Haloactinospora alba: one gene and its partner. The protein of the gene in region 1 interacts with the protein of each later gene in a pairwise test. Links are inferred from orthologs where the notes say so. Each region holds a gene or a part of one and is shown in the gene's direction. Other genes may lie near its edges. The genes, in order: FHX37_RS03645 and FHX37_RS09595.

Region 1 (14,201 bases):
CCGTTGGAGGCGTGCGGGACGTCGGGGATGAAGTCCGCGCTGAACGGGGGGCTCAACCTGTCGGTACGGGACGGGTGGTGGGAGGAACTGTTCGACGGTTCCAACGGCTGGGAGATCCCCACCGCCGAGGACGCGGCCGATCCCGACCAGCGGGACGCCAGGGAGGCCGAGGCGCTGTACGAACTGGTCGAACGGCAGGTGGCGCCGCTGTTCTACGAACGGGACGGGGACGGGTTGCCGCGCCGCTGGCTGGCGATGGTCAAGAACACGCTCGTGTCCCTCGGCCCGCGGGTCCTGGCCAGCCGTATGGTGCGCGACTACGTGACCCGTATCTACCAGGGGGCGGCCGAGTCCAGCCGCTGCTTGGCGGGATCCGACGGGAAGGGGGCCCGCGAGCTGGCCGCGTGGAAGCAGCGCGTGCGTCAGGCGTGGCCCAAGGTGCGTATCGAACGCGTGGAGCTTCTCCCCGAGAGTGCCGGGGCCGGAAGCGACGGGGGAGCGACGGTTCGGGCGACGGTGGACCTCGGTGAGCTCACCCCCCGGGAGGTCGCGCTCGATGTCGCGTCCGCTCCCGGGACCGGACGCGCCGACGCCGCATCCGGTCCGCTCGGGGGCGTGCTGAACGCGGTGGACGGTTCGGCGTCCCGTGCCCGCGTCCACTACACCGGAGTGGTCCCGTGGCCGGAGGCGGAGCTGGCCTCCTGCACGGTGCGGGCGCGTCCCGCGCACCCGCTCCTGTCCGGGCCCGCCGAGATGGGGTTGGAAACCGCCCGAGTCTGCGGGTGAGACCGGGGACGGGCGGCGTTCCGGAGCCGGGACCTGTTCGGTGGAGGCGTGCGCGTCGCCCGGTACCACCTGGCGGCGTTCCCGTCGGCCGACAGAGGGTCCCGCTCCGGACTCCCCCCGTCCCGCCAGCGCCCGACGGGCCGGGGGACTACGTGTGCGGGTCGGGGGGGGGGTGCCTTGACCCGGTCGCCCCCGAAGCACGCATAATAGAGACGGAACCGACAGGGGAGCGCTACGGCGCTGAGAGTGCGGAACGAACCCGCAGACCCTTAGCCACCTGACCTGGGTAATACCAGCGAAGGAAGTCGAGGACGAACGGCCGGGTGCGGTCGGTGCGCTTCCGGACGGCGCCGACCACGGGAACACGCCCGCACCACCCCGGCCGGCACTCTTTGGCCGGGCCCTCTCGTGTCGCGACGTGAAGACGCGAAGGGACACCTGTTGACCTCCACCCCGCCCGAACAGCCGACGTTCGACACCCCTCCCCGCGCCACCTGGCGCACCGTGGACCTCGTGGTGGCAGCCGTCGTGGGAGCCGCCGTCGGAGTGGTCTTCTGGTTCTGGGGAATGCTCTGGGCGGCCACCCAACCGCTGTTCGTCTTCTTCCCCCCGGCGCAGGCGGTCCTCTACGGCATCTGGCTGCTGCCCGGAGTCCTGGGGGGACTCATCATCCGGAAACCCGGGGCGGCGGTGCTGACCTCCACGGCCGCGGCCTTCGTCTCCATGGTTCTGGGCACCCAGTGGGGGGTGATGGTCATCCTGTCCGGCGTGCTGCAGGGGCTTTTCCCGGAAGCCGTCTTCGCGGCGCTCCGCTACCGCAGGTGGGGCACGGTCGCCGCCGTGGCGGCAGCCGTCGCCGCCGCTCTCGCCCCAGCCGTCATGGACAATCTCCGCTACTACCCCACCTGGCCGTTGACGTTCCAACTCGCCTTCGCCGGGATCGTCCTCCTCAGCTCCGCGGTGATAGCCGGCCTCGGCGGGCGCCTGCTGACCACGGCCCTGGCCAGGTCCGGCGCCCTCACCGCTTTCCCCTCCGGACGCGAGTGATGGGACACACGGGCGCCCGGGTCGAGCTCTCGAACTGGGGATGGAGGTACGCGGGACGCAACCGGTGGACGCTGTACGGCGTCGACCTCCGGATCGAACCAGGGGAGCGGGTGCTGCTTCTGGGAGCGTCCGGCTCGGGCAAGAGCACCCTGCTGCACGCCATGGCCGGACTCACCGGGCCGGACCGGGCCATAACCGGCGAACAGCGCGGAACACTGCGCGTCGACGGCAAACCCGCCGACGCGACACGCGGCACCACCGGCCTGGTAGGCCAGGACCCCGAGACGCAGCTCGTCATGGCGCGGTGCGGCGACGACGTGGCGTTCGGCCTGGAGAACCTGGAGACGGAGCCCGCGCGGATCTGGCCCCGGGTGCGTTCCACCCTGCGCGACATCGCCTTCGACCACGAGCTGGACCATCCCACCGCCGTGCTCTCCGGCGGGGAGAAACAGCGCCTCGCGGCCGCCGGGGTGCTCGCCATGAGCCCGCGGCTGCTACTGCTCGACGAACCCACCGCCAACCTGGACCACGACGGGGCCCGCCGTATGCGGGAACTGCTGGACACGCTGCTGGCGACCACCGAGGCGACCATGGTGCTCGTGGAACACCGCGTCTCCGACGTCCTCGAGCGTGTGCACCGTGTCGTGGTGGTGGAACCGGGCGGGGGAGTGCTGGCGGACGGTCCCCCCGAGGTGGTGTTCGACCGCCACGGTGACCGGTTGGCCGAGCACGGCGCCTGGGTGCCCGGGCGGGATCCCGAACCGCTCCTGACACCGGAACCCGGTGGGGAGGCCGTACTCGAGGCGACCGGATGCCGCGCCCGTACGCCGGCCGGGCTCGGACCCCACGCGGCCCGGCCACGCAGGGTGCTGGACGGCGCGGACGCGACCGTCAGCGCCGGGACGGCGACCGCCGTCACAGGGGAGAACGGTTCGGGGAAGTCGACCCTGTTGAGCCTCCTGGCCGGGCTGTCCCCGCCCGAGGCGGGAGCGGTCCGGCCGCGTGGCCCCCTGGCGCGGGTCAGCAGGCGCCCGCTGTCGCGGTGGCCGGCGCGACAGCTCGCCCGCCACGTCGGAACGGTGTTCCAGCACGCGGAGGACCAGTTCGTCACCGGGCGCGTCCACGACGAGCTGCGGTTCGCGCCCCGACGCGCCGGGTTGTCCGGGCGGGAAGCCGACCGTTGGGCGGCCGAGCTGCTGGAACGGTTGTGGCTGGCCCCACTGGCCGACGCCCACCCCTTCACCCTCTCCGGCGGGGAGAAACGGCGGCTGTCCGTGGCGACAGCGCTGAGCGCCGGCCCCGCCCACGCGCCGGACGTGCTGTTGCTGGACGAGCCCACGTTCGGCCAGGACACGCGCACGTGGCGCGAGCTGGTCGAGCTGCTCGACCGGTTGCGGGGGCAGGGACGGGCGATCGTCGTGGCCACCCACGACGAACTGCTGTTGTGCCGTTTCGCCGGTACCGAACTGCGTGTGCGCGACGGCGGGGTCACCGCGCTGGAGGCGCCGTCCCGCCCCGGGAGAGGGGACGGAGAGTGGTGAGAGCTTCCGTCTCCGGTTTCCGGAGCGGGCCGGAGGGGAGATCCGCGCCCGTGCGTCCACCGGCTGGGCGCCCCTGGCTGGCGCGCCTCAACCCGCTCGCCAAGTTCGCCGCCGCGTTCCTGGTGACGGCCGGGCTCATCCCGGTACTGGACCCGGTGACCGCCGGGGTCGTACTCGTCGCCGCGGCGGCTCTGCTGCCGGTGAGTGGTCTGGGGGTACGCGCCCTGGTCACGCTCGGGGGCTCCCTGTTCCTCATGAGTGTCTCCATCGGAACGATCAACCTGGTGTTCGGCGACGAGGGTGCCCTGCCGGCGCTGGGTACGGCCGTGCGGCTGCTGGCCATCGCGCTGCCCAGTGTGCTGGCCGGCATGACCAGTGACCCCACCGAGGTCGCCGACGCCCTGGTGCAGAAACTGCGTCTGCCCGAACGCCCCGCTCTGGGAGTGCTGGCCGCGCTGCGGCTGGTTCCCCTCCTGGCGGGACAGTGGCGCACCCTGGGACTCGCGCGCCGTGCCCGCGGGGTCGAGTCGGGCGGCAACCCGATCGCCGCCGTCGGGATCTTTGCCGGCAAGGCCTTCGCGCTGCTGGTACGGGCGATCCGCACCGGTACGCACCTCGCCGCGGCCATGGAGGCGCGCGCCTTCGGCTCCGGTGGGCGCAGCCACGCTCGAACGAGCCGCTGGACAGCGGCCGACACGTGCCTCCTCGTGGGAACCGCGGCCGTGCTGTTCCTGGCGCACGGTCTGTCCATGTACCTGGGCACCTGGCGGCTGCTGTTCGGTTGACGGCCGGGGCGGAGCGGCCTACTGCGTCGGGGCGCTGCTGTCCTCGGCGGTCCCCACGGCTCCGTCGGCGGGGCCGTTTCCCGCTTCGAGGGCGAGAACGCCGCTCATGGTGAGGACGAGCCCGAACCCCTGGAGCCATGTGAACCGGTCCTCGAGGAGGACGACCCCGATCAGGGCGACGGCTGCCACCCCGAGGGCGGCCCAGATGCCGTAGGCGACGCCGATGCCCATGCCGCGCCTCAGCACCAGGGACAGCAGGTAGTAGGCGCCGAGAACGCCGACGAGGGCGACGAGGGTCGGCAGGAGTGCGGTGAATCCGTGGGAGAAGCGGGTGGCGACGGCTCCGACCACCTCGGAGAGGACCGCCGCGATCAGATAAACCCAGGTCATTTCTGGTTCCTCCTTGTCGTGGTGTGCCCACCGGCCGTATGGACACACGCCACACTAGATATAGTTGTACGAAAGTTCAATTAGTTTGCCGGGGGCGATGGCACCCGGAGTTCATGGCAACCACATGATATTGAACATTCGTTCAACCTTATGTCAGGCTCGTCCTGCGGACACAGCTGCAAGAAGGAGGATGAGTATGACTCTCGCGTACGTGTTTCTCGTCGGCGCCGTCCTCGCCGAGACCATCGGGGCGGTCGCCACCCGGTTCTCCCACGGGTTCACCCGTGTCCTACCGACCACGGTGACCGTGCTCAGCGTCCTTGGTGCCTACTACCTGCTGTCCCTGGCGCTGCGCGCGGGTCTGGAAATCGGCGTCGCCTACGCGATCTGGGCGGCGAGCGGGGTGGTCACGGTGGCCCTGCTCGGTGCGCTGCTCTTCGGGGACCGCCTCTCCAAAACCCAGGTGGGGGGTATGGCGCTGGCTGTCGGCGGTGTTCTCGCCCTGCAGCTCGGCGGTGCGCACTGAGACGGACGGCGACGCTCCGGCGGCCCCGAACCGGTTGCTCGCTTCCGGCACCGCCGTCCGCGCTGCGGTAGCCTCTGCGGTGCGCACCGCGCTCGTGCCGTCGCGCGGGAAGGGCATCTCCGTTGGGGCGACCGGATGGGGGCACATCGTGAACCAGGCCGCCGGGGAGTGGAGCGATGGTCGGCGTGCCCGGGGAGAACGCAAACGGCAGGCCATCATCGCGGCGACCCTCCGGGTGCTGGAGCGGGACGGGACCGCGGGGGTGACCCATCGCGCCGTCGCGCGGGAGGCGAACGTTCCGGCCAGCTCCGCCGTCTACTACTTCGCGACGCTGGACGACCTGCTCGTCGCCGCGCTCACCGAGGCCACCGACTCCTACATACGGCAGCTGCGCGAGACCAGTGAGCGTGCGGCGGACGAGATCGAGGGGTTGGCCCAGCTCATCGTCGAGGCATGCGGGCCGAACCGTCCCCGTGCGCTGGCCGAGCGCGAACTCACGCTGTTGGCCGCCCGCCGTCCCGCCCTGCGGCCTGCCGCGCAGCGGTGGCGGGACACGGTCGCCGAGGTGGCCCGGAAACGGACGGACGACCCCCTCAGCGTGCAGGGAGTGGTGGCGGCCGCTGACGGGCTGTGCGCCCGCGTTCTGCTGGGAGACGAACTCACGGTGGCCGAGGTCAGCGAAGTCCTGTACAACGCCCTGCGTCCGCGGTGATTCCGCCGGGTACCTGACACGGTTCCGCCCGGGGCGCCGACCTCCCGCCGGGGCGGTGCGCGGAGGGCGGGGATCGTGGTAGGGAACAACAGCCGCAGTGTCCCGAAACGAAAGGTGCCGACATGGGCGAGTTCGTACGTGTGGAGACCGACCCCGACCACCCGAGCGTGGCGGTGATCCGGTTGGACCGGCCCAAGATGAACGCGCTGAACGCGCGGATGCAGCGCGAGATCGGTGCGGCGGCCGCGCAGGTGAGCGAGGACGACTCGGTTCGTTCCGTGATCCTCTACGGCGGGGAACGCGTCTTCGCCGCGGGGGCCGACGTGCACGAGATGGCGGAGATGAGCTACGCCGAGATGCTCACGCACTCCCGCAGACTCCAGGAGTCCTTCAACGCGGTCGCGGCGATACCCAAACCGGTCATCGCCGCTGTCACCGGCTACGCACTCGGCGGCGGCTGCGAACTGGCCCTGTGCGCGGACTTCCGGATCGCTGTGGAGGACGCCGTGTTCGGCCAGCCCGAGATCCAGCTGGGCATCATCCCGGGAGCCGGGGGGACGCAGCGCCTGCCGCGGCTGGTGGGTCCGGCCAAGGCCAAGAACATGATCTTCACCGGGCAGCACGTCACGGGCAACGAAGGGGCGAAGATAGGACTCGTCGACGAGACGGTCGGCGCCGGGGAGGCCTACTCCCGGGCCCTCGAGGCGGCGAGCCGTTACAGCGACGCCCCGGCCGTGGCACTGGGTGCCGCCAAACAGGCGGTCGATGACGGCCTGGAAAGCGACCTCGCGACGGGACTGGAGACGGAACGCCTGCACTTCTCCGGACTGTTCGCCACCGAGGACCAGAAGACCGGCATGCGCAGCTTCGTCGAGGAGGGCCCGGGGAAGGCGCGTTTCACCGGGCGCTGAGGAGGAACGGATGTGGTACCTGCGCACCGAACCGGCCCGGCTGCGGACCGACCTCCTGGCGCCGCCCGTCGCGGAGGAACTCGCCGCCTGGCAGCCCTCCGCCGGTGCGGCGGAGCCTCGCGTCGCCGGGATCGACCCGGCGCTCGCGGACACGGAGAACTGCAGCGCCGCCTACGGTGTGCCGCTGGAGGCCTCGGCGAACTGTGTGGTGGTTTCCGCCAGACGGGGCGGCCGTACGTGGCTGGCGGGGTGCGTGGTGCTGGCGACGACACGGGTCGACGTGAACAGGGTGGTGCGCGGTCAGCTCGGCGCGCGGAAGGCGTCGTTCGCGGACCAGGCGGAGGCGGTCGCGGCCACCGGAATGGAGTACGGCGGTATCACTCCCGTCGGACTCCCGTCGGAGTGGCCGTTGCTGGTCGACACCCGGGTTCCGGAACAACCCTGGGTCGTCGTCGGGAGCGGCACCAGGTCGGCCAAGCTGGTGCTGCCGGGCGCGGCACTGGCCGAGCTTCCCCGGGTCCGGGTCGTGGCCGGGGTGGGCACGCCACAACAGTGACAAAGCCGGGGCGGGGCCGACGAGCCCGGTCCGCCGTCCCGCGGGTGTCCCGGCCGCTCGGGTCCGGGCACCCCGGGACGAATTCCGGGTTCCCCGCGGCGGGAGCCCGGAACGGGAGGCGGATGTTATCCGTCATAATCGAGTGAGTGTTGGATGGCCGCGCCACAGGCGCTGGCGGTTTCGGCCCCGGAAACCGGCGCGGCCTCCCTTCGTCCTGGCCGGGGGCTCCCGGCGTGTAGTGAATGCAGCTTGTGGTTACCGAGTGTGGCGGTCGGCCCCGTGCGGCCGTTGTCCCGCCACCGGATCCGCGCGTCCGTGGCCGTTAGGCTAGACAGGAGGGCGTGCGGCGTTTGAGGGGATGAGTTCGCTATGACAGTGCCCTCCTCGGCAGGTTCCCCCGATGGCGAGGAGCTGCCGGAACGCGTCGGGCGGTACCTGATCCGCCGGCGTATCGGGCAAGGCGGCATGGGCGTGGTGTACCAGGCCGAGGATCCCCACCATGACCGGCCGGTCGCGATCAAGGTCCTCAAGTCCGAGGTCGCGGGGGACGAGGTGGCGCGGGCGCGGCTCGCCCGCGAGGTCGAGACGATGCGCCGCGTGCACAGCCACAACGTCGCCGAGGTGATCGACGCGGATACGCAGGCCGAGCTTCCGTGGGTGGTCACCGAGTACGTGCCGGGTCCCACCCTGGACTCCACGGTCACCGACCACGGCCCGTTGCGGGGGCGGGCGCTCACGCGCTTCGTCTCCGGCCTCGCCCGGGCCATTCGGGACATCCACGCTGTCGACGTCATCCACCGTGACCTCAAACCGGGCAACGTCATCATCTCCAACGGCGAGCCCATCGTCATCGACTTCGGGATCGCGCACGCGGTCGACGGAGCGAAGCTGACCCAGACGGGCACGTTCGTCGGGACACCGAGCTACCTCTCCCCGGAGGTGATCGAGGGTACCGACCTCGGCCCCGCGACGGACGTGCACGCGTGGGGAGCGACGGTGGCGTTCGCCGCCACGGGGAACGCGCCCTACGGCGCGGGCTCGTTCGAGGTCATCTTCTTCCGCATCCTCAACGGCGAGATCTCCCTGGACGGGATGCCGGACGGCCTGCAGCCGCTGGTGCGGGCCGCGGTCTCGCGGGATATGGGAGACCGGCCGAACGCCGACCGGCTCGTGGCCGAGACCGAACGGCTCAACCTCGACCTTCCGCTGCCGGAGGAGCTGTCCGACTACCGGCAGACGGGGGTGACCGGAAAGCACACCATCCACGGAGCGACGCCCGGCTCCTCCTCGGAGGGGTCCGGCGCCGGCGCGGCCGCGCCGGCCGCCGCGGGGGCGGCCGCTGGTGCGGAGACGGCCGAGGCCGCTGACCGTTCCGGGGCCTCCGCCGGTGGCACCGGGCAGGAGGAGGACGCCGGGACCACCATGGTGGCGGGGTCCGGCGGCCTCGACCAGACGACGCGGGTCGCCGGTGCGGGGGAGGCGTCCGACCCCGGTGGCGGCGAGGCCGAGCGCACAATGGTGGCGGGCTCCGGTGGTGCGGACCAGACGATGCGGGTTCCCGCGGACGACCCGCAGTCCACGGGGCTGTTGGGCGGCGCCGGGGACGAGCGCCACGCCCCCGGCTTCGGTAACGACCCCGCGGAACCCCGTGGCCACTACTACGACTCCACGCTGCGTCCCGAGGACTTCCGCGACGTCCTTCCCCCGGTCGACGAGCAGGGGTCCAGCCGCTCCGCGCGGCAGGACCCGGACGACTCCCAGGAACAGGGCTCAGGGCTGTTCGGGATGTTCCGCCGCTCCAGCGGGGACCGGATCAGTGACTACTTCGGTAACTCCGAGGGCGGGGCCTACGCCTACGACGAACCGCGCCAGCTCCCGTGGCTGCTCCTCCTCCCCGCGCTGGGGATACTGGCCGGGATATCCCTGCTCCTGCCGACGATAGGGCTGGTCATCGGGCTGGTACTCGCGAGCTTCCTCGGGGCGCTGGACACGGTGAAGAGCGAGCACGCCCGACGTGTCCAGGCGCGGGGGCCGCGCAGTTCGGACACCATGGTCGTGGTGCTGAGCATGCCGTGGGCGGTTCTGCGCACGCTGGGGCGAGCGTTGCTGTTCGGGCTGGGCTACCTGGCGGTCGGCATCGTGATCGGTCTGATCTTCGGCCTCGTCCTGGGGGACAACTCGGCCAACTACGTCGGTTCCTACGCGCTCTTCCTGGTGGTGGTGCTCAGCTTCGTGGGTCCCAACGGCGCCGGTGCCCGCCGCCAGGCGCTCCAGCTGACCGAGCGGATCGGAATCCGCAACGTCTACGTGTACTGGGGGGTCATCGTCGCCGTCGTGCTGCTGGCGATGCTGATCCTCTCGTGGGGATTCGGAGGGTTCGCGCCGCGGTGGGACCCGATGTCGGGCCCCTCCGACTGGTTCTAGTCCCGTCCGGCGGACGCTGCCCGCGGCGAGCGGTGTGTCCGGTGCCGCGCTGGCACGGCCGAGGGGGAGTTGGGACCCTCCGCCGACCGACGGGCAACGCGGCCAGGGCGGCACCGGGACGCCGCCCAGTGGGGCAAGCGTCCGCCGGACGGGGTCCAGCAGCGGCGTCGCTCCCGCGGATGGTTCTTTCGGCCAGTGGCAGGGGTAACATTTGCCCCAGAGCTACTAATCAGTAACATCAAGAGTGCGAGCACTACGATCAGGCGGGATGGCGTGACGTGAACGCCAACCCAGTGCCGAACCGCAGTGAGACGTTTGGCACCCTGAGGGCCACGGACGCGCCGCGCGTCCGCACCGTCCGAGCGGGCGATGTATGGGAGTGCAGGGAGGTCGGCCACCGGCCATGAATATTGTCGTATTGGTCAAGCAGGTCCCGGACACGGCGACCGAGCGGAAACTCGCACCGGAGGACAACACGCTGGACCGCGCGGCGTCCGACGGAGTCATCAACGAACTCGACGAGTACGCCATCGAGGAGGCGCTGCTCCTCAAGGAGAAGCACGGCGGAGAGGTCACCGTCCTGACCATGGGACCGGACCAGGCCACGGAATCGATCCGCAAGGCCCTGTCCATGGGTGCGGACAAGGCCGTGCACGTCAACGACGAGGCGCTGCACGGTTCCGACGCCCTGCAGACGGCCTACGCGCTGTCCCAGGCCCTGGGAACCCTCGAGTTCGACATCGTGGTGCTGGGCTCGGAGTCCACCGACGCGCGTACCGGCCTCGTGGGGGCCGCCCTGGCCGAGTACCTCGAGCTTCCGCAGCTCACTCTGGCCGGCAAGGTCGAGGTGGACGGTTCCTCCGTGACGGTGCAGCGCCAGACGGACTACGGCTACGACGTCGTCGAGGCCAAGCTGCCGGCCGTGGTCTCCGTCGTGGAGAAGATCAACGAGCCGCGGTACCCGTCCTTCAAGCTCATCATGCAGGCGAAGAAGAAGCCGGTGGAGAAGCTGACGGTTTCCGACGCCGGGATCGAGCAGGACAAGGTCGGACTCGCGAACGCCGCGACCGAGACCGTGGACTTCGCGCCGGCTCCGCCGCGACCCGCGGGCACTGTCGTCAAGGACGAGGGCGACGGCGGCACGAAGGCCGCCGAGTTCCTCGCCGAGAAGAAGTTCGTTTAGGTCCGGCGGAGACGAAAGAGGGAATCGAGAAATGGCTGAGGTCCTCGTCCTCGTCGACCACGTCGACGGGGAGGTAAAGAAGGTCACCAACGAGCTGCTCACCGCCGCGCGACGCGTCGGTGAACCCGCGGCCGTGTGGGTCGGCGCCGGCGCCGACGCCGCCGCACCGAAACTCGCCGAGTTCGGCGCGGAGAAGGTGTACACGGCCAGCTCCGAACTCAACGACTACGTCGTCGCCCCCAAGGCGGAGCTCCTCGCCAAGCTGGCCGGGGAGAACTCTGCGGCTGCGGTTCTGGTGTCCGCCACCCCCGAGAACAAGGAGGTGGCCGCGCGTACCGCGGTCAAGCTGGGATCGGGCGCCCTGACCGACGTGGTGGACGTGACCCCCGAGCTGGTGACCGAGCACAGCATCTTCGGTGGCGCCACCGTCACCCACGCCAAGGTGCGCACCGGTGCCCCGGTGGTCGCCCTGCGCCCCAACTCCGTGACCGCCGAGGCCTCCCAGGGGGCCGGGGCCCAGGAGGAGGTCTCCGTGGACCTCCCCGAGTCCGCGACCTCGGCGAAGGTCGTGGAACGGGTCAAGCAGGAGCGCGGCGCACGCCCCGAACTCACCGAGGCCGCGATCGTCGTCTCCGGTGGCCGGGGCGTCGGTTCCGAGGACTTCTCCGTGGTGGAGTCCCTCGCGGACTCGCTCGGTGCCGCCGTGGGCGCGTCCCGTGCCGCTGTGGACTCCGGCTGGTACCCCAACGAGTTCCAGGTCGGCCAGACCGGGAAGACGATCAGCCCGAACCTGTACATCGCGCTGGGCATCTCCGGAGCGATCCAGCACCGGGCGGGTATGCAGACCTCGAAGAACATCGTCGCGGTCAACAAGGACCCGGAGGCTCCCATCCACGAGATCAGCGACTTCAGCGTGGTGGGGGACCTGCACAAGGTGGCGCCGCAACTGACCGACGAGGTCAACAAGCGCAAGTGAGCTGCCTGCTGGCCGGGGGAGTGGGACATCCGACCCGTTCCCCCGACCGCCCTGCGGGACAGCGGGCACGCGCCCGGCCGTATCCTGGGCAGTGCCATGGTGTATCTGGATCACGCCGCCACAACAGCCGTCCGCCCCGAGGCCGTCGCCGACATGACCGAGGAGTTCGGTCAGCTCGGCAACGCCTCCTCACTGCACGGGGCCGGCCGCCGGGCGCGCCGGGTGGTCGAGGAGGCCCGCGAGGACATCGCCGGGGCCTTCGGCGTCACTCCCTACGAGGTGGTGTTCACCGGTGGGGGGACGGAGGCGAACAACCTCGCGGTCAAAGGGCTGTTCTGGGCGCGTAACCGTGCTTCCCCCGAGCGCCGGCGCATCCTGGTGAGCGCGGTGGAGCACCACGCCGTGCTCGATCCGGCGCGTTGGATGGCCGACGCGCAGGGGGCGGTCTACGAGGAGCTCCCGGTCGACGAGTACGGCCGGGTCCCGCCGCGGGAGCTGCGTGCCGCGATCGAGAGGAACCCCGCCGACGTCGCCCTGGTATCGGTCATGTGGGCGAACAACGAGGTGGGAACGCTCCAGCCCGTGCACGCGTTGGCGGAGATCGCCCGGGAGTACGGCATCCCGTTGCACACGGACGCCGTGCAGGCGGTCGGTACGCAGCCGATCGATATGGGCTCCGTGTCCGCGCTCACGGTGTCCGGCCACAAGATCGGCGGTCCGATGGGGGCGGGCGCGCTCCTGCTCGCGCGCGGGGTGGACCCCGTCCCGGTCCTGCACGGTGGCGGACAGGAGCGGGAGGTGCGCTCCGGAACGGTCATGACACCACTGCTGCGCGGAATGGCCACCTCGGTCCGGATGGCTGTCGAGGAGCGGGAGCCGCACGCGGCCCACCTCGCCAAACTCCGGGACGAACTGGTCACGGCGGTGCGGGACGCTGTCCCCGAGGCCGTGGTGAACGGTCACCCCACCGAGCGCCTCCCTGGCAACGCTCACGTCTCGTTCCCCGGTTGCGAGGGGGACGCCCTGCTCATGCTGCTCGACGCTCGCGGCATCCAGTGCTCGACGGGCTCGGCCTGCTCCTCCGGCGTGGCACAGGCGAGCCACGTGCTGCTCGCCATGGGCGCCGCGGAGGAGACAGCGCGCAGTTCCCTGCGTTTCTCACTGGGGCGGGACTCCTCCAGTGCCGACGTCTCCGCCCTGTACTCGGCCCTCGGCCCCGCGGTCGAACGTGCTCGCCGCGCCCGGGAGAAGCGCCACTGAGCACCGCCGGCCGTGGCACACCGGGCGCGGGGAGGGTGCGGACGGGCGGGTCAGGACCCCAGCTGGCGCCGGAACATGGTACGTAGCTGGTTGATGGACTGCCATTCCGGGTCGAGCCGGCTCTGTACCGTGGAGCGGCCTTCGGACCACTCACGCACGGCCGCTTCCACCTCGGGGAGAACGCCCGACTCCGGATCGAGGTAGTAGTGCAGCTGCCGGTGCCCTCCCACCGTCTGCTGGGCGAGGAGAGCTCCGTTGTCGCCCAGGATGCCGTCGACACGCGTGACGAACTCGTCCAGCGCGGACGCGGAGGGCTCCACCGGGCGTTTGTCGTTGTCGCTGTGGGCGTAACCGAGTGACACCTGGACGTAAAGCGTGAAAGCGGGAAAGTCGCGCCGGTGCAGCGGGTGGCGGAGGGAGAACTCGACGATCCCCCGCAACGGGACGCGCATCTGCAGCGTGGGCCAGCTGTTCGCGTTCCCGCCGCCGGAGAGCTGACGCACCACGGCAGGCAGCGAGGTCGGGGGCAGCGGGTCCAGCGGCCGTTCCGCCAGGGGCTCCACTCCGGCTATCCAGCGCACGTAGTCGTCCTCGCCCAGCGCGAGCATCACCACGTGCTCGGCCAGACTGGTTTGGGTCTCCTCGGGAAGGAACATGTTGTCCGGGTGGTACACCCCGGCGTCGATCGTGCCCTGCCGCTGGTCCACCCGGAGGGACAGGGCGGCGTGTGACAGGTCGAACGTGTGGTCGTCCCAGGTGATCGAGCTGGTGAGCTGCTCGTGGTCCGCCGGGTAGGCGGGGTGGAACTGCCACTCCGCGTCCTTGGGGGCGGAACGCAGCCACCGCTCGGTGAGGATGCGCGCCGAGTCGTCCGGCCCACCACTGAGGGTCAGCGCGTAGGAAGCCGTACTTCCCAGCAGCGCCAACGGATCGTCCATGTCGGACATCCGCGCCATGAGTTCCTCGGGATCCTCGTCCCCCATGGTGCCGAGGTCACCGGGTCCGCTGTCCGCGGAGCGGGAAACGGCGGAGACCTCCCATGTCAGTTCGGGATGGATCCGCTGTACCCGTTCGGTGACACGGGCGGCGGTCTCCTCGGGAACC
Region 2 (14,249 bases), 1.4 Mb from region 1 along the record:
TCGAGGACCGGCTGGGACGAACACGCTACGCCGTTCTCTACGCGGCTTCGGGGGTTCTGGCGACGTACGCCTTCGCCTTCACACAGCCCGGCTCCGCGTCCCCGATGCTGGGGGCCTCCGGCGCGATCTCCGGCGTGCTCGGGGCCTATCTCGCCGTGCAGTTCCGCAGCCGCGTCACCACACTGATCTTCTTCGTGCTGCCAATCCGTCTGCCGGGGTGGGTACTGGTGCTCAGCTACTTCGTGCTCCAGTACTTCCTGTACATCAGTGTCGCGCTCTTTCCCGGAGCCGAGGATTCGGGTGTAGCCTACGCCGCGCACGTGTACGGCTTCATCGCCGGTCTGCTCGGCGGAGCCGTCATCTACCGCATACGCTGGCGGTCCGGCAGGCGCCTGTCCGACGTGCACTAGACAGCCGGTGTCCGCACGCCACGATTTCGCAGGAGAGCTCGTGATCACTGCCATCGTCATGATCAAGACCGACGTCGACCGTATCTCGGAGGTGGCGGAGACCGTCGCCGACATCGACGGCGTCAGCGAGGTGTACTCCGTGACAGGAGACGTCGACCTGATCGCGATAGTTCGGGTGGCCGGACACGAGGAACTCGCCGAGGTCATCCCGGGCCGGGTGAACAAGACCACCGGGGTGCGCTCCTCCGACACGCACATCGCGTTCCACACGTACTCCCAGCACGACCTGGACGCGGCGTTCTCCCTGGGGACATAGCCCTCGGGTCGCGCTCAGCACCGGTCCGGTGGAACACGGCGGTTTCCGGGCCCACCGGACCCGCGACACCGCGCGAGGACCGGGTGCGTCCCTCACACGCCCGCGCGCTTGGCGAACTGCTGGCTGGCGGCGATCCAGTCCTCCAGTGTCGCCGTCGCCGCGCCGCTGTCCACGGCGGATGCCGCCCTCTCGTATCCCGAACGCAGCAGCTCGACGAGGCCCGCGGAACCGTTCTGGTCCTCGTCGGCGGCCGCGATCGTCGCGGCCGCGTTCAGTAGCACGGCCTCCCGAACCGGGCCCCGCTCGCCGGAAAGCACCGCGCGCAGGACACCGGCGTTGAACTCGACGTCCCCGCCACGCAGCGCCTCCGGGTCGCAACGCTCGATTCCGAGGTCTGCGGGGTCGAACTCCCGTTCCTGGATCTCGCCCCCGCAGACGCGCCAGACCCGGGACGTGGTGGTCGTGGTCAGCTCGTCCAACCCGTCGTCACCGCGGAACACCAGCGCGGAGGCGTTCCGTTGGGCGAACACTCCCGCGATGGTCTCGCACATCTCCCGGTCGAAAACCCCGACGGCTCCGGCTGTCGGACGCGCGGGGTTCGTCAGCGGCCCGAGGAAGTTGAAGACCGTGGGCACCCCGAGTTCGCGACGCGGTTTGGCCGCGTACCGCAGCGAGGGGTGGAAGAGCGGCGCGAAACAGAACGTGATTCCGGTCGTCTCGGCCACCTGCCGCGTCTGCTCCGGAGGGAGGTCGATGACAACGCCGAGCCGCTCCAGGACGTCAGCCGTTCCGCAGGAGGAGGAGGCCGCACGGTTGCCGTGTTTGACGACCTGGCAGCCCGCCGCGGCAGCGACGATGGCGGCCATCGTCGAGATGTTGACGGTGTGCGCCCGGTCCCCGCCGGTGCCCACGATGTCCACCGTGCGCCCCGGGACATCGAGCCGCACGGCGTGGTCCAGCATGCCCTGGGACAGGCCGGTGACCTCCGCGACGCTGGCGCCCTTCGCACGCAGCGCGATGGCGAACCCGGCGATCTGGGCGTCGGACACGGACCCTGTCATGATCTCGCGCATGGCCCATTCCGTGTCCGCCGCCGACAGCGACACACCGTCCAGCAGGGACGTGATCAGTTCGGGCCAGGTCCGGTCTTGTGGTCTCACGTGGCTCCCATCCCGGCTGTCAGTTCTGCTGCGCGGAGAGCTCGGCGGCACGGCCACGCATGAGCTCCGCCAGCGCCTCGGCCAACGCCACCGGGTCTATGGGGTGGCTGACGACCCTGTCCGCGCGTGACCACGTGGCGAGCCACCCGTCGTCCCGCCTACCGATGAGCAACAGCACCGGCGGGCACCGGAACACCTCGTCCTTGACCTCCCGGCAGACGCCCATGCCTCCTGCCGGGGCGGACTCGCCGTCGAAAATGGCGACGTCGACAGCGGTGTCCGGGTCGTGCAGTCGCTTGTGCACGGCGGGAGCGGTGGCGCACTCCAGGAACTCGACCTTGGGGACGTCAGCGGCGGGCCTGCGCCCGATGGCGAGACGCACCTGCTCGCGCACAGCCGGCTTGTCGCTGTAAATGAGAATGCGCATTCCCCTAGGATGCCACCAAGGACGCACCAGTGGCCACGCATCAGCGGTACGGTGGGGGCGGTAGCGGAGCCGACGCCATCGGCGATCGGGCACGTTACGGGGGGTCGTGCAGCACTCGTCGCCAGATACCGCAATAATGCTGCCGTGGCGACAGTAACCGCGAACCAAGAAGCTCAACCGACACCAGTGCATGGTGCGGCCAAACGACCTGACCTGGTGAGCGTTGGCACCATCGTGTGGTTGTCCAACGAACTCATGTTCTTTGCGGCGCTGTTCGCGATGTACTTCACCATCCGATCAGTGACGGTGGGAGACCCCGAGCTGGGACCGTGGCCGGCCACCGACTTGAACGTCGGCTACGCCCTGGTCTTCACCATCATCCTCGTGGCCTCCAGCTTCACTGCGCAGGCGGGTGTTTGGGCCGCCGAGCGCGGTGACGTGGGCAAGCTCCGGATGTGGTTCATCATCTCGTTCCTGATGGGCCTGGTCTTCGTACTCGGGCAGGCGAACGAGTACCGCGAACTCGTGCACGAGGGGCTGACTCTGCAGTCCAGCGCCTACGGCTCGATGTTCTACCTCACCACGGGCTTCCACGGCCTCCACGTCATCGGTGGTCTCATCGCGTTCCTGCTCATGCTGGGACGGACGTACGCCGCGAAGCGCTTCACCCACCAACAGGCCACCAGTGCCATCGTCGTGTCCTACTACTGGCACTTCGTGGACGTGGTCTGGGTCGCTTTGTTCGCATCCATCTACTTCATCCAGTAACCCGAAACGGGGAAACCGTGAAATGGATTAACGCGCGGCGGCGGCATCCCCTAGCGGGGTATGTCGTCGTCCTCATCGCGCTCGCGTTCTTCGGGGCGGGCTACGCCTTCCTGGCCCCCGACCCGGGAACCGCGGAAGCGCAGACTCTTGCCGCGGAAAGCACGAGCGACGACCGGGAACAGCCCGACGTCGCCAGGGGCAAGGAGATCTACAACAAGAGCTGTGCGAGCTGCCACGGAACCGACTTCTCCGGTACCGACGACGCCCCTGCGCTCACCGATGTTGGCGGCGCCGCGATCGACTTCCAGGTAAGCACCGGGCGTATGCCCTCGACCGACCCCGACACGCAGATGCCGCGCAAGGCCCCGGTGTTCTCCCAGGAAGAGATCAACGACCTGATCGCCTACTACAAGCAGGAAGGCGGCAGCGGGCCGGAGGTACCCCAGGGGGTTCCCGGCAGTGCTCCCCAACGCGCCGACTTCTCCGACGAGGAGGAGTACGAGGCCGCCAAGGAGGAGTACGACGAGGCCAAGGAGAGCTACGTCTCCGGTGCGGAGGACACCGAGTCGGGGATGAAGCTGTACCTGACCAACTGCGCGCACTGCCACAGCTGGTCGGGTGGCGGCGGTGCCCTCACCGGCGGCAACTACGCGCCGGAGATCCACGAGGCCTCGCCGCGCCAGCTCTACGAGGCGATGATCACTGGCCCCAGCCAAATGCCCGTGTTCAACGACGCGAGTATCACACCGGATGAGAAACAGGATCTGATCGCCTATGTGAAGGAGCTGCAGGCCGAGCCGGACGCGGGTGGTGTCTTCGCCCTGAACCGGGTCGGTCAGGTCGCCGAGGGCTTCATCGGCTGGACCGTCGGCCTCAGCCTGATCGTGGCGTGCGCGATCTGGATCACCGCGAAGCAGCGAGCCCATGACTGATAACAACACCAACCACGACAATGGAGGTGCCGAGGACCGCGACCGGGTCATCGGCACCCCGTCGTCCGCTGATGACGACGCGATCATCGCCGCCGAGGAGGATCAGCACCCCGAGCACGAGGGGGCGTATCCGGCCGAGGAGACGCAGAAGCACTCGGAGGAGGTGCAGCGTCGCGGCGAGAAGGTGGCCGCACTGTGGTTCGTCCTCGCGTTCCTCGCCGGGATCGGATTCTTCGTGGCTTATTTCGCCTTCCCGCCGAACGCGGAGGGGGAACCGGCCATCGCCAACCCCCAGACCGGCCAGTACTCCAACATGGCGTTGGGGGGGACTCTCACCGTCGCACTGTTCGCGATCGGGGCCGGCATGACCGTGTGGGCACGCAAGGTCATGCCGCACTACGAGGTCTCCTCACCGTACGACGAGCTTCCCTCGCCCGCCGAGGAGAAGAGTTCGTTCGGTGACTTCTTCATGAAGGGCGCGAACGAGAGCGGACTGACCAAGCGCCCCCTCATGCGCCGTACGATGCTGGCCGCGATGCTGCCGTTGGGGCTGGCGCCCCTGGTGCTGCTTCGGGACACCGGCCCGCTTCCCGGCGACAAGCTCAAACACACCATGTGGCGGAAGGGCATGCGCATGGTCGTGGAGGGCGGCACCGGAGAGGGCGACGACCAGTGGATCCGGGCCGAGGACCTGGCGAACGAGCCCGGCGGGATGATCACCGCCCTGCCCTACGCCGAACCCACCGAGGAGCACCCGGAGGGCCTGAGCCTGGACGAGAAGGCGAAGGCCGTGGTCCTGCTGATCCGGATGCCCCAGGACTCCTGGGGCGAACGGATGAAGGAGGAGAACGGCAAACGACTCGACTGGACCCAGGACGGGATCGTCGCCTACTCCAAGATCTGCACCCATGTGGGCTGTCCCGCCGCGCTGTACGAGCGGGATACCCACCGGATTCTGTGCCCGTGCCACCAGTCGACGTTCGATGCCGCCAACGCCGCCGAGGTCGTTTTCGGACCAGCGCACCGCCCTCTACCCCAGCTACCGCTCTCGGTGGATGACGAGGGATACCTGGTCGCCGACGGTGACTTCGACACTGCGGTCGGACCGACCTTCTGGGACGCGGAGAGGGGTGAGTAGCCGGTGAGTACGAGCTCCCAGCCGCCCAAAGGGCTGCGCAATGTCGGTAACTACATCGACGACCGGTTCCATTTGGCGAAGCTCGGGGAGAAGAACCTGCGCAAGGTCTTCCCGAACCACTGGTCGTTCATGCTGGGCGAGATCGCGCTGTACTCGTTCATCATCCTGCTCGTCACCGGGGTCTTTCTGACCCTGTGGTTCAACCCGAGCATGTCGGAGACCGTCTACGAGGGCTCCTACGAGCGCATGCACGGCGTCCACATGAGCGAGGCCTACGCCTCGACGCTCTACATCGACTTCGATGTACGCGGCGGGTTCCTCATGCGGCAGATCCACCACTGGGCGGCGCTGATCTTCGTCGCAGCCCTGGTGACACACATGCTCCGGGTCTTCTTCACCGGCGCGTTCCGCAAGCCCCGCGAGATCAACTGGATCATCGGCGTCGTGATCTTCATGCTCGCCATCGTGGAGGGACTCTTCGGTTACTCGCTTCCCGACGACCTCCCGTCCGGCATGGGTGTGCGGATCCTGCAGGGTGTGATCCTGGCGATCCCGGTCATCGGCACCTACGTGATGATGTTCCTCTTCGGGGGGCAGTTCCCGGGCGAGGACATCATCCCGCGGCTGTACATGCTGCACATCCTGCTCATCCCGGGGATCCTGCTGGCGCTGATCGTCGCCCACATATTCATCCTGTGGCACCAGAAGCACACCCAGTATCCGGGGCAGGGGCGAACGGAGAAGAAAGTCGTCGGGACACCGATGTTCCCCGGCTTCGCCATCAAGGCCGGAGGATTCTTCTTCTTCGTGTTCGCCATTGTCACCGGTCTCAGCGCGTTCGTGCAGATCAACCCGATCCACCTGTTCGGGCCGTTCACCCCGACATCCATCACATCGGGCCTGCAGCCCGACTGGTACATGGGCTTCATGGAGGGGTCGCTCCGGATCTTCCCGAACTGGTTCGACTTCAGCATCGCCGGGTACGCGGTACCGACCGGTGTCCTGGTCCCGGGGCTCGTCATCCCCGGCGCCATCTTCGGCGCTCTGCTGCTGTGGCCGTTCGTGGAGCAGTGGATCAGCGGCGACAAGCGTCACCACAACGTGGCCGACCGCCCGCGCAACGCCCCGGTCCGCACGGGCCTCGGCGTGGCCGGCATGGTCTTCTACGGCCTGCTGTGGTTGGCGGGCGCCAACGACGTGCTCGCCGAGACGTTCTCCATCAGCCTGTACGCGACGACGTGGTTCTTCCGGATCTTCGTCATCGCGGGGCCGATCATCGGGTTCATCGTCACGAAACGCATCTGTCTGGGGCTGCAGCTCCGGGACCGTGAGACTCTGGAGCACGGTTACGAGAGCGGCAACATCCAGCAGCTCCCCAGCGGGGAGTTCGTCGAGGTGCACCGGGAGTCCTCCGCGGACACGGTCAGCGTGCTGCAGAGCAAGAAGGAGGCACCCGCCCCGGCTCCCACGGTGGACGAGAACGGTGTCGAGTCCCCGGCCGCCCGCGGCCTCAAGGGACGGCTCCGTCGTGCGCTGGCCCACTGGTACACGAAGGACAACGTTTCCTTCGAGGGAGTCGAGCCGCACAGCGCCCACCACGGCCACGGCGAAGGGGGCTCCTCGGAGGAGGAGACCGCAGCCAGCCACTGACACGGCGCTCGGCACTCGGCCCGGCCCTCCGGTTCGCGCGGAACACCTCCGCACGGCACCGGGCGGCCGGGCCTTACTGTGTCTCCCCCGAGCCCCGGGCGAACCCTCCCGGGACCAGCCGGTGGGCCCCACGGCCACGCGCGCCGACTCCGTGACGGGCCACAGCCCCGACTGTCGTCCGACCCCCTCACACCATCGGCCACTGTGTCCCCATCTCCTCTCCGTGCCACTGATGGGCGCACACGGGAATCGGAGTCCGGCCCCGGAGCCGGACGGGTGCGCCCCACCGGCAGCCGGCGGGCAGAACACGCCGATCATCCGAGAGGAACGGTGGCACGCGGTGCGTCCGCGGAGGCCCGCTCGGGTCTTCCCGCCGCCCGGCCGGGGCACGGGGCTGTCCCGGACGTGTCAGGCGGAGCCGGCGGGGTGTGGGGGTCGCGCGCCGTCGGCGCTGCGGGAAGCCGTCGCAGCTGCCTGGAAGGCCCCGGCAGCGTCCGCCGCCCCGCGGTGGGGACGCTGCCGGGCTTCGGGGGAACGGCCGGGAGAACCCTGCCGGCGCGCCCGGATGGACGCGCCGGCAGGGCGGGAGCGGGGAAGGCCGCGAGCCGGGAGGGGCTCCGCGGCCGCTCGTGGGGGTCACCCGGCCGGAGGAGGGAATTCTCCGGTGTCGCTGTCGGGGGCTCTTCGCGGGAACGGGATTCCCGGACCCGCTACTCGTCGGTGGTGTGCACCGAGCCGGGGGTCCCCTCCTCGTCGGTCCTGTCGGGCTCGCCCGTCGCGCTGTTCTCCAGCCACTGGTCCCACGAGCGCTGCCAGTAGCCCCAGCCGTTGTCCACCTCGAGCTCGCGGTCGGTCCCCTCCACAACGAGCGGGTCACCCTGGTAGCTGTTCTCGTAGAACCACTTGGCGTCCTCGGTGGACATGTTGGGGCAGCCGTGGCTCGTGTTCTCCTCGCCCAGTGCCGCGCTGTTCCACGGGGCCGCGTGGGTGAACTCGCCACTGTTGGAGAAGCGCACCGCGTACTCCACGTCGAGCTTGTAGCCCTCGGGACTGTCGACGGGGACCCCGGTCGTGGAGGAGTCCATCGTCAGCTCACGGCGTTTGTTCATCGTCAGGTGCGTACCGCTGGTGGTGGTGTACTTCTCCACGTTGGCCTTGCCGATGCTGACCGGGAACTTCTGGATCTGCTCACCGTCGCGCTCCACCGTCATCTGGTGGGAGTCGCTGTCGATGGTGCTGACCTGCTTCCGCCCCACCTCGAAGTTGAGCCGGTGGTTCTCGATGCCGTGGACCCCCTCGCTGGCCTCGGTCCCGGCCAGGTGCATGTCCACGGTCACCTCCGTTCCGGAGGGCCAGTACTCCTTGGGCCGGAACACGGCCATGTCATCGCCGAACCAGTTCCAGGCACCCTGGGTCGGCTCGTCAGCGGACACCTCGATGGAGTTCTCCACCTGCTTCTTGTTCTCCACCGGAAGGTCGAAGTTGACGATGACCGGCATTCCCACACCCACGGTCTCGCCGCTGGTCGGGAAGTTGGACACCAGCTCCAGCCGCTGCCCCTGGGGCGCCGGCACGGTGCTGAACTCGCTGACGGCCTCGCTCTCCTCACCGTCCTCGTTCTCGGCGGTGGCGGTCACCGTGACGTCCGCACCGGGCTTCAGGTTCCACTCGCTGACCCACTCGGTCTTGTCGTCGTTCAGCTGCCCGGTGACCTCGTCGACGGCGGAGTCGGACCCGTCCCCGGTGTCGGCTCCGCCGCTCTGCTCCACCTGTACGTCGGTGATGCTTCCCCCGTCCGCCTGGACCGTGACGGGGACGTCGGGACGGACTTCGGAACCACCGTCCTCAGGAAGGACCTTGACCGTGACCGGGTCGCTTCCCCCCTCCGCGCCCGCGGTGTCAGCACCTTCGGAACCGGAACCGGAGCATGCGGCGGTGAGGCCGAGGGCTAACACCGCCAGCCCCGCACCCGCACGGCGGTGCGCCGTTGGGAATGCGCTGTCCTTCACGCCTGGTCCTCCAGCATCCAGCTCGACCCACGTTGCTCTACACCCGCTGGGACGCGCCCCGAATCGGGACAGTTCCTGACAAACCAGCGGCACGTTCGCGGGCTACAACAACAAGCATTATTGGGGGAAAGCCCGCACCAAAAGAATACCCCGGTTCCCTTCCGGATGGCTCACGGGCCGGAAGGGAACCGGGGTAGGGCGAAGGTCAGCCGCGGCGTGCGGCCTAGTGCTCGAACTCGTGGCGGTAGTACTCGAAGACCCAGCCGATGACGGTCAGCATCAGTGCGAAACCGCCGATGAACACCATCCACCAGCCGATCGCCACCCCGACGGCGGTGAACGCGACCGCCATGGCGACGAACAGCGGCCACCAGCTGTGCGGGCTGAAGAAGCCGTAGTCTCCGGCGTTCTCGGCGATCTCCCCGTCGAGTCGCTCCTCTGGCGGAGGACCGTGGTGGTGTTCGCTACGGCGTGCCGACTGCCAGATCCAGAAACCGACCATCCACCCGAAGGCGATCGCGACGATCAGCGCGACCGTCCCGGTCCATTCGACGCTTCCTTCGGAGACCCACGCCCAGTAGGCGTACAGTGCCGCGACCAGACCGAAGAAGGTCGAGACACCCATAAACATGTATGCCTGCATCTTCATGCTCGGACTCGCCTCCTAGGTCGCGCTCGACGGTTCCGGCGCCGCGCCGGGAGCCGCAGCGTGCGGATGGTGCAGGTCGAACGCGGGGCGTTCGGAACGGATACGCGGCAGCGAGGTGAAGTTGTGCCGCGGTGGCGGGCACGACGTCGCCCACTCCAGCGAGCACCCGTACTCCCACGGGTCGTCCACGGTGACCTTGGCCGCGTTCTTGTGGGTGATCCACATGTTCCAGAAGAACACCAGGGTGGAAGCGCCCAGGACGAACGCGCTGATCGAGGAGATCATGTTCAGCGTGGTGAAACCGTCGGCGGGGTGGTAGTCGGCGTACCGCCGCGGGAAGCCCTCAGCGCCCAGCCAGTGCTGCACCAGGAACGTGCCGTGGAACCCGAAGAAGAGCAGCCAGAAGTGGATCTTGCCCAGCGTCTCGTTCAGTAGCTTCCCGGTGAACTTGGGCCACCAGAAGTAGAACCCGGCGAACATCGCGAAGACCACGGTGCCGAACACGACGTAGTGGAAGTGGGCCACGACGAAGTAGCTGTCGGTGACGTGGAAGTCGATGGGCGGGGAGGCCAGCAGCACACCGGTGAGTCCACCGAACAGGAACGTCACCAGGAAGCCGACGACGAACAGCATGGGGGTGCTGAACACCAGCTGGCCGCGCCACATCGTGCCGATCCAGTTGAAGAACTTCACACCGGTGGGAACGGCGATGAGGAAGCTCATGAAGGAGAAGAACGGCAGCAGCACGGCCCCGGTCGGGAACATGTGGTGCGCCCACACCGTGACGGAGAGTCCGGTGATCGCGATGGTCGCTCCCACCAGGCTCTTGTAGCCGAAGATCGGTTTGCGGCTGAACACCGGGAGGATCTCGGTGACGATGCCGAAGAACGGCAACGCGATGATGTACACCTCGGGGTGCCCGAAGAACCAGAACAGGTGCTGCCAGAGGATGGCGCCGCCGTGTTCCGCGTCGTAGACGTGGGTGCCGATCATCCGGTCCGCTCCCAGCGCCACCAGGGCGGCTGTCAGCACGGGGAACGCGATCAGCACGAGCACGCTGGTCAGCAGCGTGTTCCACGAGAAGATCGACATCCTGAACATCGTCATCCCGGGCGCGCGCATGACCAGCCCGGTGGTGATGAAGTTGACCGCGGCGAGGATCGTTCCCAGACCGCTGACCACCAGTCCCAGGATCCACAGGTCGCCTCCGATGCCCGGCGACCGGACCGCGTCCGAGAGCGGGGTGTAGGCGAACCAGCCGAAGCTGGCGGCGCCACCGGGGGTGAGGAATCCGCCGACGACGATCAGGCCGCCGAACAGGAACAGGTAGTAGCCGAAGATGTTCATCCGGGGGAACGCCACGTCCGGAGCACCGATGTGCAACGGCATGATGATGTTGGCGAACCCGACGAACAGCGGTGTGGCGAACAACAGCAGCATGATGGTGCCGTGCATGGTGAACAGCTGGTTGAACTGTTCGTTGGTCACCACCTGCAGGCCCGGCCACAGCAGCTCGGCGCGGATCAGCAGCGCCAGCAGACCGGCGAAGACGAAGAACCCGAACGAGGTGATCAGGTACATGTACCCGATCGTCTTGTGGTCGGTCGACGTCAGCCAGTCGACGATGATCGACCCTTTACGGGTGGTCGTGGGTGCGGGAGTCGCAACGCTGGACGGAGTCACTGTCGTCATCAGTCGCCAGCCTCCTCGGCCTCGTCGCGGGTAGCCGCAGCGTCCGCTTCCTCATCCTGCTGCTCGGTCGGGGTCTCCTGCTGTTCGGAGCCGTTCTGGGCCTGAGCCTCCTGCTCCTCGACCCACGCGTCGTACTCCTCGGAGTCCACGACCTTGACGTCGAACAGCATCTCACTGTGGTCGACGCCGCAGAGCTCTGCGCAGCGGCCACGGTAGACACCCTCAGTGCCCTCGTTGATCTTCACCTGGAACTCGTTGTCCTTGCCCGGGATCACGTCCATCTTGAACGCGAACTCGGGTACCCAGAACGAGTGGATGACGTCCGGTGAGGTCAGGTCGAAGTGCACGACCTCTCCCTCGGGGAGAACGAGGGTCGGCAGGTCGTCGGGGGTTCCCACGGTGGAGAACCGGGTCTCCGGCTCGGCACCGTCACCTGCCTCGCTCTTGGGCTCGTCCAGGTAGTTGAACTGCCAGCTCCACTGGAAAGCGACCACCTCGACGTTGACGTCGGCTGGTTCGTCGGTCTCCAGCAGGTAGGTCTGGTCGCGCGCGGTGAAGTAGAAAAGGACAGAAATGATAACGATCGGCAGCACGGTGTAGAGCGCCTCGATGGGCATGTTGTAGCGCACCTGCGGCGGCAGCTGCTCGGAGCGCTTGCGGTGGAAGATGACCGACCAGATGGTCAGCCCCCACACCAGGATGCCGACCGCGAACGCCGCCACCCACGAGCCCTGCCAGAGCGTGAGCACGCGCTCTGCCTGCTCAGTGATCGGCTCCGGCACGCCCAGCCGGGTGAACTCGTTCGAGGCGCAGCCGGTCGCGGCCATGCCCAACGCGGCCAACGCTACGCCGCGCGGTGCCCATCGGCGCAGCGCGGGGCGCCGATTCCTAAGGCGGGTCGGACTCACGGATTGCCTTCCCAGCGATGATGCCCGCGTCCAACGCGGGCGGTCGTGTATCCCAAGCTCGTCAAGGGGCAACATATCGCGACTCACCCGCCGTGCTGCTCACGGACATGCGTAAACCAGCGTGTTACTCGGCGCACGGCGGCTGGCACTCGCGTTTCTGCCACCCCGGCCCGCCTGTAGAGACGGGCTAAGGCGAGAGTACCGCTGCCTTCACGTCCTCTTTAACCGGGTACCGGTTAGCCACCAGGACGGGTAGGGATCGGGGGTGAACCGAACCCACGAGGAGGAGCCCGTGTCCGACCAGCCGCTGGTAACGATCGAAGCGATCGGACGGAAATGCCCCGTTCCCGTCATCATGCTCGCCGAGAGGATCCGCGAGGTCCCCATCGGCTCGCTCGTCGCCGTTACCGCCGACGATCCGGCGGCCAGGACCGACATTCCTTCCTGGTGCCGGATGAAGATGCAGGAGTTCGTCGCCGAACACCCGCTGGACCATGGTAGCGCCTTTCACGTCCGGCGCATGTACTGAGTCCGGGACAACAACGGGACCGCGCACCCGGCGGGTGCGCGGTCCCGTGTATCCGGGCTGTCCGGTTGTTACCGCGCGTAGTACTCGACGACGAGCTGCTCGTCGAAGGGAATCGGCACCTGCTCGCGCGACGGGCGGTCGACGACCGCCACCCGCAGGTCCGAGTGGCTCACGGCGAGGTAGCCCGCAGTGCGCTCGTCAGCGTGCACACCCTCGGCAGCCTCGACGAACGGGACCAGCTTCTTGGACTTCTCCCGAACGCTGACGATCTGCCCCGGCTTGACCTGGAACGAGGGAATGTCCACTTTCTGGCCGTCCACGGTGATGTGACCGTGGTTCACGTACTGCCGGGCCGCGTAGATCGAGGGAGCCAGCCCCGAGCGCAGCACGACCGACACGAGCCGCATTTCCAGCTCGGCGATCATCTCCTCGCCGGTACGGCCGGAACGCTTGCGGGCGCTCTCGTACACCCGGGCGAGCTGCTTCTCCGACAGGTCGTAGTACCAGCGCAGCTTCTGCTTCTCTGCCTGGCGCACCGCGTAGTCGCTGCTCGAGCGACGAACCCGGCGGCCGTGCTCGCCCGGCGGGTAGGGCCGCTTCTCGAAGTAGCTGACCGCCTTACGGGTCAGCGGGGTACCGGCGCGCCGGGACAACCGCACCTTAGGTCCGGTGTAGCGCATTCACGTCCTCCGTCTGTTTTCATCAAGAGAGTCCGAGGTAAGGCTCGCCTAGGTCTCGGAGGTGCCACACAGCAACCCGGTCGCGTCCGTCCCACGGACACGACCGCTCCCGTACCGCCACAGAGACCCCCACCGTGGCGGCGTTGGCGTATCTGAACCCGGCGCGCATCTCAGCGCGCCGGGGCGGGATCACGCCGCTGGCACCGCGGGCGTGTAACACCGCCGGGTGCCGCGGCGCGTGGGTCGCGCTCCCACTGTACGCGTTCTCCACGGGTGGCCCGAACACACGTGTGCCCGTCGGGAACACTCCCGACGGGCACGACACGGGTAGCTCAACCCGGTGTCACAGGAAGGCCTCGGCCTCGCGAGCGCTCTCCTCGCCGTAGGAGTCGGTGAGCTTCCTGAGCAGGCTCTCCTTCGTCAGCGTGTACTCCTGGGGCCCATCGGCCTCCAGGCAGTGCACGGCGGTGGCGTTCCCCACCTGGGCGGAGCGCTCCAGGCTGAGGCCCCATCCCAGGGCGGTGAGGAAACCGGCCCGGAAGGCGTCTCCCACACCGGTGGGCTCGCCGATGGAGGTCACCGCGGCGGAGGGAACGTGCACCGGCGGCTCACCCTTGCGCGCGATCTCGACGCCCTTGGCGCCGAGCGTGGTGATCCGCATACCGACCCGGTCCAGGATCTCCTCTTCGCTCCACCCGCTCTTCTGCTCGGCGAGCGCCTTCTCGTACTCGTTGGTGAACAGGTAGGTGGCGCCCTCGATGAGCTGGCGGACGTCCGGCCCTTCCAGCAGGGCCAGCTGTTGGGAGGGGTCGGCGGCGAAGGGGATACCGCGCTCCCGGCACTCCTTACTGTGCTGCACCATCGCCTTGGGGTCGTTGGCGCCGATCAGGACCAGCTCGATCCCGTGCTGCGCGGTCAGTGACGCGAGCTCGATGTCACTGGCCTCGGCCATGGCACCGGGGTAGAACGAGGCGATCTGGT

The links.
Region 2: the proteins of FHX37_RS03645 (region 1) and FHX37_RS09595 interact in binary tests that used the Escherichia coli proteins (3 or more experiments, as listed by UniProt). The link is inferred for Haloactinospora alba from one-to-one orthologs.

Annotation. Positions count from the first base shown.
Region 1 is NZ_VFQC01000001.1:748,880-763,080, forward strand. The notes cover bases 11,215-14,015. They hold FHX37_RS03645 (cysteine desulfurase family protein), read left to right. Parts: upstream 11,215-11,933; coding sequence 11,934-13,097; downstream 13,098-14,015. Other genes in these bases: FHX37_RS03640 (electron transfer flavoprotein subunit alpha/FixB family protein), read left to right, coding at 11,215-11,837; FHX37_RS03650 (DUF695 domain-containing protein), read right to left, coding at 13,148-14,015. Also shown: glgP (alpha-glucan family phosphorylase), read left to right, coding at 1-786; FHX37_RS03590 (ECF transporter S component), read left to right, coding at 1,228-1,833; FHX37_RS03595 (ABC transporter ATP-binding protein), read left to right, coding at 1,833-3,374; FHX37_RS03600 (energy-coupling factor transporter transmembrane component T family protein), read left to right, coding at 3,425-4,159; FHX37_RS03605 (DMT family transporter), read right to left, coding at 4,178-4,549; FHX37_RS03610 (DMT family transporter), read left to right, coding at 4,746-5,075; FHX37_RS03615 (TetR/AcrR family transcriptional regulator), read left to right, coding at 5,065-5,787; FHX37_RS03620 (enoyl-CoA hydratase/isomerase family protein), read left to right, coding at 5,910-6,698; FHX37_RS03625 (YbaK/EbsC family protein), read left to right, coding at 6,709-7,254; FHX37_RS03630 (protein kinase domain-containing protein), read left to right, coding at 7,624-9,678; FHX37_RS03635 (electron transfer flavoprotein subunit beta/FixA family protein), read left to right, coding at 10,082-10,861; more of FHX37_RS03640, read left to right, coding at 10,893-11,214; more of FHX37_RS03650, read right to left, coding at 14,016-14,201. UniProt on the Escherichia coli protein: Master enzyme that delivers sulfur to a number of partners involved in Fe-S cluster assembly, tRNA modification or cofactor biosynthesis. Catalyzes the removal of elemental sulfur from cysteine to produce alanine.
Region 2 is NZ_VFQC01000001.1:2,125,367-2,139,615, forward strand. Bases 11,121-13,969 are described here. They hold FHX37_RS09595 (sulfurtransferase TusA family protein), read left to right. Parts: upstream 11,121-12,351; coding sequence 12,352-12,588; downstream 12,589-13,969. Other genes in these bases: ctaD (aa3-type cytochrome oxidase subunit I), read right to left, coding at 11,121-11,151; ctaC (aa3-type cytochrome oxidase subunit II), read right to left, coding at 11,151-12,059; rpsD (30S ribosomal protein S4), read right to left, coding at 12,657-13,268; FHX37_RS09605 (carbohydrate kinase family protein), read right to left, coding at 13,612-13,969. In the rest of the region: FHX37_RS09535 (rhomboid family intramembrane serine protease), read left to right, coding at 1-410; FHX37_RS09540 (Lrp/AsnC family transcriptional regulator), read left to right, coding at 451-726; trpD (anthranilate phosphoribosyltransferase), read right to left, coding at 819-1,886; FHX37_RS09550 (response regulator transcription factor), read right to left, coding at 1,906-2,313; ctaE (aa3-type cytochrome oxidase subunit III), read left to right, coding at 2,500-3,081; qcrC (cytochrome bc1 complex diheme cytochrome c subunit), read left to right, coding at 3,099-4,013; qcrA (cytochrome bc1 complex Rieske iron-sulfur subunit), read left to right, coding at 4,006-5,151; qcrB (cytochrome bc1 complex cytochrome b subunit), read left to right, coding at 5,155-6,801; FHX37_RS09575 (L,D-transpeptidase), read right to left, coding at 7,512-8,810; FHX37_RS09580 (cytochrome c oxidase subunit 4), read right to left, coding at 9,034-9,459; more of ctaD, read right to left, coding at 9,475-11,120; more of FHX37_RS09605, read right to left, coding at 13,970-14,249. UniProt on the Escherichia coli protein: Sulfur carrier protein involved in sulfur trafficking in the cell. Part of a sulfur-relay system required for 2-thiolation during synthesis of 2-thiouridine of the modified wobble base 5-methylaminomethyl-2-thiouridine (mnm(5)s(2)U) in tRNA.